Linked DNA regions of Persicobacter psychrovividus. The main gene of each other region encodes a partner of the protein of the gene in region 2 in a complex. Links are inferred from orthologs where the notes say so. Each region holds a gene or a part of one and is shown on either strand. Other genes may lie near its edges.

The links. Proteins that work in one complex are often made in the same cells at the same time.
Region 1: the proteins of AABK40_RS08755 (region 2) and accD are in contact, whole or in part, in a solved structure (PDB 8UXZ), measured with the Escherichia coli proteins. The link is inferred for Persicobacter psychrovividus from one-to-one orthologs.

What each region holds. Positions count from the first base shown.
Region 1 is NZ_AP025292.1:2,926,548-2,930,133, reverse strand. What follows is about bases 1-2,784. They hold accD (acetyl-CoA carboxylase, carboxyltransferase subunit beta), read right to left. Parts: upstream 1,921-2,784; coding sequence 1,081-1,920; downstream 1-1,080. Other genes in these bases: AABK40_RS12615 (GAF domain-containing protein), read right to left, coding at 2,119-2,784; nqrF (NADH:ubiquinone reductase (Na(+)-transporting) subunit F), read right to left, coding at 1-889. Also shown: more of AABK40_RS12615, read right to left, coding at 2,785-3,586.
Region 2 is NZ_AP025292.1:2,058,909-2,063,264, forward strand. The notes cover bases 756-3,506. They hold AABK40_RS08755 (acetyl-CoA carboxylase carboxyltransferase subunit alpha), read right to left. Parts: upstream 2,731-3,506; coding sequence 1,780-2,730; downstream 756-1,779. Other genes in these bases: AABK40_RS08750 (MBL fold metallo-hydrolase), read right to left, coding at 826-1,692; AABK40_RS08760 (rhodanese-like domain-containing protein), read right to left, coding at 2,967-3,284. Also shown: AABK40_RS08745 (alpha/beta fold hydrolase), read right to left, coding at 1-338; AABK40_RS08765 (OsmC family protein), read left to right, coding at 3,745-4,158; AABK40_RS08770 (trans-sulfuration enzyme family protein), read left to right, coding at 4,194-4,356. UniProt on the Escherichia coli protein: Component of the acetyl coenzyme A carboxylase (ACC) complex. First, biotin carboxylase catalyzes the carboxylation of biotin on its carrier protein (BCCP) and then the CO(2) group is transferred by the carboxyltransferase to acetyl-CoA to form malonyl-CoA.

The DNA.
Region 1 (3,586 bases), 870 kb from region 2 along the record:
CTGCACCACCACCGATGTAAACCATCTCGCGGTCCGTGTAATTAATGGCAAACTCACCGTAAGGTCCTGATACCATCACTTTGTCTCCTGGCTTACGCGAGAACACATAAGAAGAACAGATTCCCGGATTAACTTTCATCCAGGTGTTGTTTGCGCGATCCCATGGAGGAGTAGCGATACGGATGTTCAGCATCACGATATCTCCCTCGCCTGGGTGGTTGGCCATAGAATAAGCACGGTAAATTGGCTCATCATTCACCATTTTCAAGTCCCAAAGTCCGAAGTGATCCCAATCCGACTGGTAAACATCATTCGGGTGCCCAAGTTCTGGGTGAGGAGTGATGTCCATGTTCTTGAACTCAACGGTGATTTCTGGAACGTCAATCTGAATGTACCCACCAGCTTCAAAGTCCATGTGCTCTCCTTCAGGAAGGCGAACTTTGAATTCTTTAATAAAGGTTGAAACGTTATAGTTAGAGATAACCTCGCATTCCCATTTCTTAATACCAAAGATTTCTTCAGGAATGTGAATCTCCATATCGTTTTTAACCTTCACCTGGCAAGCCAAACGAACGTTATCTGCTTTCTCAGCTCTTGAAAGGTGGCCTTCTTCTGTAGGAAGAACGTCTCCACCGCCTGCTGTTACCTGGCACTTACACATTGCGCAAGTTCCTCCCCCACCACATGCTGATGGCAAGAAAATCTTTTCAGAACTCATGGTTGAAAGAAGTGTTGACCCCGCAGCGGTAGTCAATTCTTTTTCACCATTGATCATGATTTTCACCGGACCCGATTGTACCAGTTGAGATTGTGCAAAAAGAAGCACAAATACCAATACAAGGATCAGCACAGTAAAGGCGATAACACCAGCTAAAATAATACCTGTCATCGTACTTAAATGATTTGATAAATGATAATTTGCCTGCCTTCAGGCAAGCCCCACAAATATAATATTGTCTTTAAAAAGGGAACATTAATTTGAATGTTAATTTCCCTGAAAAACGAAAAAAGATGAAGATTTTCAACAATTGTCAAAATCTTCATCTTTTATATAGGTAATAATTGTTAGTGTTTTAACAATTACTTAATCATTTTCAGTAATGATGAAAGTCGCTGTTTTACGTGGCGACGATCAACGATAAAATCAAGAAATCCGTGTTCGAGTACAAATTCAGCACTCTGGAAACCTTCCGGCAGATCGCGGCCAATGGTTTCGCGGATAACACGTGGGCCAGCAAATCCGATCAATGCGCCTGGTTCAGAAATGTTGAAGTCTCCGAGCATAGCATAAGAAGCCGTTACCCCACCCGTTGTTGGGTCCGTCAGGTAACTTACATAAGGCACTTTCGCCTCAGCAAGTAAGTGCAGTTTTGCCGATGTTTTGGCCATCTGCATTAATGAGTAACCAGCTTCCATCATTCGTGCACCACCAGATTTGGAGATCATGATGAAAGGGATTTTATGCTTGAGGGCGTAGTCGATCGCTCGGCTGATTTTTTCACCAACAACAGACCCCATAGACCCACCAATAAAGCTGAAATCCATGCAGGCGATCACGACCTCTAATTGGTTCATTTTACCTACTCCCGTACGGCAAGCATCAACAAGGTTGGTTTTCTCCTGCACGCTTTTGATGCGCTTAGGGTAAGGCTTACTGTCCACGAAATTTAGCGGGTCGCCAGAGCTCAGGTTTTTGTCCAGCTCTTTAAACTCATTATTATCGAATAAGATCTCAAAATACTCTTTTGAACCAATACGCACATGGTAGCCATCTTCAGGGCAAACATAGGCGTTTGCTTTGAGCTCTCTCATGTGGATAATAGATCCCGAAGGGGTTTTATACCATAGACCTTCTGGAGCATCCATTTTATCTTTGGTCGAGGTTTTGATCCCTTTATCCGTTCTTTGAAACCAAGACATAATTTATGTGGGTTTTATTTTCTTATAGTAAGATACAAATTGGCAAATAATCAAGGGCTTAACAATCGCAAAAAATGGAAACTAAGCCCTTAAATGAATACAAATATATTTACTTATTTTGTTTAAACAATAGTTTTTATCATTCCCACTGAGCGGGATTGCACAGCGAGCCTGTTTAATGAGTTGATAATTAAAATCTTATCCTTGCTGATGAGCGGACTGATTCTTTTGAACCGATTTCATTTCCGTTCGCAGCAATTCCACCATGGCGGCAGCTTTCTCCGCTTGCGCTTTGTATTCGCTGACTTTTTGGCCGAGGTCCTCTTCGCGGCGGGCGGCATCTTCCTGCGTAGCCTGGAGTTCCTCCATATTTTGTCTCATCTCCTCTTCCTGTGCCCGGAGTTGCTCTCCTTGCATTTGCGCCTCCTCGAGTAAATACTGTGTTTTTTGATTGATGCGAAGGGTATTGATTACTGAGGCGAAGTTTTCACATAGCCTTTCAATAAACTCAATTTTGTAGGCTTCGAATTTTGTGAAAGAAGCGATTTCAAGTACCCCATAGATATTGTCATTAACTTTCAGCGGTACCACCAAAAGGTTTGTAGGCGTGGCGGCGCCGAGCCCTGAGGTAATCTCAAGGTAGTTTTGTGGCAAATCCGTCATATAGATCGTTTCCTGTTCCTGAAAACATCTGCCAGCAACGCCTTCACCAATCATGATTTCCTTTTCCAGAAATTTCTTGCGGTCGTAAGCCAGGCAGGCTTTAAGTTCCAGGACAGGGTGGTCGCGATTTTCCTCCTCCAGCAGAAACAGTCCCGCCTGATTGGCTTCAGTATATTTCACCAGTTCGGCCACAACCTCTTGCGACATTTCCTCAATGCCTTTGGAGGTGTCGCGGGTAATTTCACTAAACCTGGCAACCCCAGTGTTTGCCCAGCTGCGTTGTTTTTCTTCTTTTTTTCTTTCCTGTTCCTGAATATGTGCCGATTGCAGGCTGTCTTTCATCCCCATCAGCGCATTGCCCATGGAGTCCTTATTACTTTTGGGGTTAATTGTTACCTCGAGGTTGTTATTACCGATTTCTTTGGCAAAAGAGGAAACTTCCTTCAGTCGGTCAATAAGCTGATTAAGCGACTCTCCCATCATTTGTGCTTCATCTCTTGATTTGATGTTCAGCTTTTCAATGCTGTCCACTTCTCCGTCGGCCAATTGCTGTAAAGCGTGGGTTGTTTGCTTGATTGGGGAAGTAACAAAATGTGCTAAAATGAACATAAAGACGATCAAAAAGACCAACCCAAACATCATCATGATGGAGGCGTCTTTAGTCAGGGCCTCTGCACGGCTTACAAAAATAGACAGGGGAATCTTCAGTGCAAGGCTCCAAGATTTGTGGGTCCCTGCAGGGGTAATGGGCACAAAAGTAATGAAATATGGTGTGGCGCCATCTTCTATGGAGTAGTTGAAAGATTCTCCGGTAGATATTTTGTCGATTAGCTGAACGTCGGCAGGGAGATTGTCGGCAATTTCAGACAAGGATAAACCAATTTTTGATTCGTCAGGGTGGCCTACAATAGTACCTTCATTGGAAAGTAAATACGCCTCAGCGCCAGGGTATGGCTGAATATTTTTAACGAGTTTGGCAAAGTTGCCCAAGTCGAGGTCAGAG
Region 2 (4,356 bases):
GGAAATTTTTCCTGCATCAGGATAAGCACTGCAGGAATCTCTGTGGTGATCGCAAAGGTCTGATCCGCCCGATGCCCCTTGCCTGCTGTGGGCTCGCTTCTTCCCCGCCCCGAAAGATCCACCACAAAAACCTCATAACCTTGTTGTGCCATAAAAGGCGCAAAACCACGACCGCCTTTGGAATAAAAGATCTTCCCGTTTTCCATGGCTCCATGAACACACAACATCATCGCCTTCGGTGTGGGGGCATGCCATTGTTTAATGAACAGGCGTTGATCTTCCACTTGCAGGTGCAGATCTGAAGATTGTACTAATGGCGATGTTGTTTGACTTGTCATGGGTATTTCAGACTGATTTCTAAAAATATATTTCTATTATTTTACAAATTTAGAAACGAATTAACAACCAGAAAGCACGGCAAACGTTAGTCTAATCAGAGGCAGTTTATCATTTAAAAAACTGAAGTTAATCATAAAAACTACTGTGGATCAATCTATTCGCAGGTTTGTAGGAATAATTACAAGAAAATATTCGTATAAAAAAAAGTGATTATATTGTTCAAGTTTCCTTAAAAAGACTGCAGCAAATGGTTGGATGTACCGCCTTTGGGCCTAAAACATTTATACGGGCATTACATTGCCTGTCAGCCTCAACTTATGATTCCTAGTTCGTTTAATTAAGGGCATTGGATGAGCCCCGATTCTATCAAAGTCGAAAGATAAATCCTAATTCTCTAATGATTGCTTTGCTTTCTGAACCACAGAAAGGTGGCACGGTTTCTTCAGTTGGAAACCGTGCTTTTTTTTGCCCTATATTTTACTGAAATTATGCGGTAACAACGGAGGCACAATCAGCAAGCGCTTCCGCAAGTGTCATACTTTTATCAAGGCGGACGCCTTTTTCAGTATGCTTAACAGTGCATACCTCTACCTTAATATCATGTTCCATGAACAGCAAATACTGCTGATCTGCTGCTTCTTGCAGGAATGCTTTTTTCTCATCAAAGGTAAGCAACGGGCGGGTATCATAACCAACCACCCACGCCAATGGAATATGTGCTACGGTCGGCATCAGAAAATCAGCCATAAATATCAATGTTTGATCTCCAATTCTGATTTTAGGGCACATTTGCCCTTCTGTATGCCCATCAGAAAAGATAATCTCAAAAGGGAAATCAGCCCCGTCTTCTACAAAATGCATCTGCCCGAGGGATTCAATCGGTAAGATATTTTCCTTCAGAAAGGAAGCCGCCTCCCGTGGGTTAGGTTTCGTGGCCCATTCCCAATGCCTGCGGTTGGTCCAGTATTTTGCATTTGGAAATTGGTAGGCAGGTGTATTGTCTGGGCCATGGTGTACGATGGCTCCGCCAGCATGATCAAGATGAAAATGAGTGATAAAAACGTCGGTAATGTCTTCAGGAGAAACCCCTACTTTCTCCAGGGACCCCAAGAGGGTACCGTCGCCAAACAAATGATAATGCTTGAAAAAGCTTTCCGCCTGCTTGTTTCCCAGGCCCGTGTCAATTAAAATTTTACGATCGCCATCCTCGATTAACAGGCAACGCATTTTTAGAGGAACCAAATTTCGCTCATCAGCCTCCACATATCTACCCCACAAATTTTTGGGAACAACACCAAACATCGCACCACCATCCAGTTTAAAATCTCCTGCGTCTATTACGTGTAACTTCATCTTCAAAATAAATAAAATGGAAAAAGCCGTGTCCTTCAAGGAACACGGCTTTCTTGTATTTTGGTCACTGTCTTTTTTATTGCAAAATTATGCTTCCTGAACAACGCCCATGTTAGAGAATTTATCAATACGCTGAATAATCCGCTCTTCAGGAGATAAAGCATTTAATTCCGTGAATGCCTTGTGGATAGTATCCGACAAAGTCCGTGCCATCGCTTTGATATTCGTATGGGCACCACCTAACGGTTCAGGGATGATCTCATCAATCAAGCCAAAAGAATGCATATCGTCGGCAGTCAGTTTCAATGCTTCAGCAGCTTGTTCCTTGAAATCCCAGCTTCTCCACAAAATTGATGAACAAGATTCAGGTGAAATCACTGAATACCAGGTGTTTTCCAGCATCATCACGCGGTCACCGATAGCGATCCCAAGGGCACCACCAGAGGCACCTTCACCAATAACGATACAGATCACAGGCACCTTCAAAGAAAACATCTCTTTCAGGTTACGCGCAATTGCCTCGCCCTGTCCTCGTTCCTCAGCCTCAAGACCAGGGAACGCACCAGGAGTATCGATCAAACAAACAATTGGCTTGTCAAATTTCTCAGCCATACGCATCAGGCGTAAAGCTTTGCGATAGCCTTCAGGGTTAGGCATCCCGAAGCGGCGTTCCTGACGATCTTTGGTATTTCGGCCTTTTTGCTGACCAATGAACATATAAGTTTGCTCACCAATACGCCCGAATCCACCGACCATTGCTTTGTCATCTGCTACATTCCTGTCACCATGAATTTCCACGAACTCATCAGTGATCTCGTGAATATAGTCAAAAGTATAAGGACGATCAGCATGTCGTGACATTTGCACACGTTGCCATCTTGTTAAGTTACGGTAAGTTTCAACCTTTAATGATTGAATCTTTGTTTCTAATTTATGGACCGCATCCGATACGTCTACCCCGCTATCTACGGCGAGTTGTTTCATATCCGCAAGCTTGCTTTCAAGCTCTACTATGGGTTTTTCAAATTCCAAAAGCATATATATATTGAAGCCTGTTCTCAATTAAAGACACTAAGATATATTGTTTTTAATTAATATGCACCACAATTTTTAACAGAAAAATCCACTAAAAACCGCAAGCAAAACATAACAGACTGATTATCAAATCTTCACTAAACATCACTCACTACACGCAAAAACAATACTGCCTTAAAATTTACTTCAAAAAGGAAACTATGGCAATGAAAAGGCAGGAAAATGAGTCACTAATAACGTTAATATTGAACGATTTTATCGTCTATTTCACGTCCCCAAGCCAAGATTCCACCGACAAGGTTATACAATTCTTCATGCCCTGTGGTATCTTCAAGATACTCAATAGCGGTAGCACTTCGCTTCCCTGAACGGCACATCACAACGACTTTCTTGTCTGTTTCCACTTCATCAGCTCTTGCCGCTACTTCTCCCAAAGGGATCAATTCTCCTTCAATGTTGGTCAACTCATATTCATGTGGTTCGCGGACATCGACAAGCTGAAAGTCCTCGCCTGCATCTATCATACTTTTGAGTTGCTGTACTGTAATTTCTTTCATGGTGATAAGGTTTTTTCAATAGGTTTAAAGGTAGATGTCAATTTAGGCAAAAATGAATAAAGCCTAAGGAATTTATCAATAAATCCGCTGAGGAGTGAAAAAATAAACCCCACAAAGCGCTTTCCCTGCTTTTGGCTCACCAAACATTGGCCACAAGAAAATAATCAATGTCAGGGAAAATTCAAAGCACTGCTGTTGTCAGACCACAAAAATGGTGTTGGTTAATTTTTTCGGCAGGTGCCCAAATTTACCGATTAGCGGACACATCAAGTAAAAACGAGCCCTGATAAAGAAAACCAACCAAATTTAGGCCGTCATTTCCGGATGAATTTTACTGACAGACCAAATTTTCGATGGCAAGATTTCACATCAATCATTATTTCTGTTTTTTGTTGTCCTCAACTTTGCTATTCCTGCTGACGGCAACTATTTTACACTGAATAATAATATCAAATACAATATGGAACTATACAGACTTGACGACGCCTATCATATGAAAGCCGATAACGGCGAAGGAAACACTATAGAATTGGATGGGTCGCCAGAAATTGGTGGAAAAAACCAGGGGATGCGCCCGATGCAACTGTTGCTTGCGGCGGTTGCGGGTTGTTCAAGCATTGATGTGATCAGTATCTTGAAAAAACAGCGTCAGCCATTACAAGATCTTAAGGTAAGTGTTTCTGGCGAACGCAGCCCGGAAGGCAAAGCCAATGTTTGGACAAAAATTCATTTACATTATAAGGCATTTGGTGAACTTGATGCCGCCAAGGTAGAAAAGGCGGTCAAGCTTTCCAATGAGGAATACTGTTCCGTGGGGATCATGCTTTCGAAAACGGCTGAAATCACCTACAGCTTCGAGATCCTCCCTGCTTAATTACCCAACAACAATCAAACAAGCCATCAACCCTCATGGAAAAGAAGAAATTTGAAACCAACGCTATTCGTACTCAAACAGAACGAAGCCCACATGGCGAACATGCTGTTCCGATTTACACCACAAGCTCCTTTGTGTTTGATGATGCCGAGGATGCCCGAGCGCAGTTTGCCAGTGAAAAGGAAGGAGACATTTACA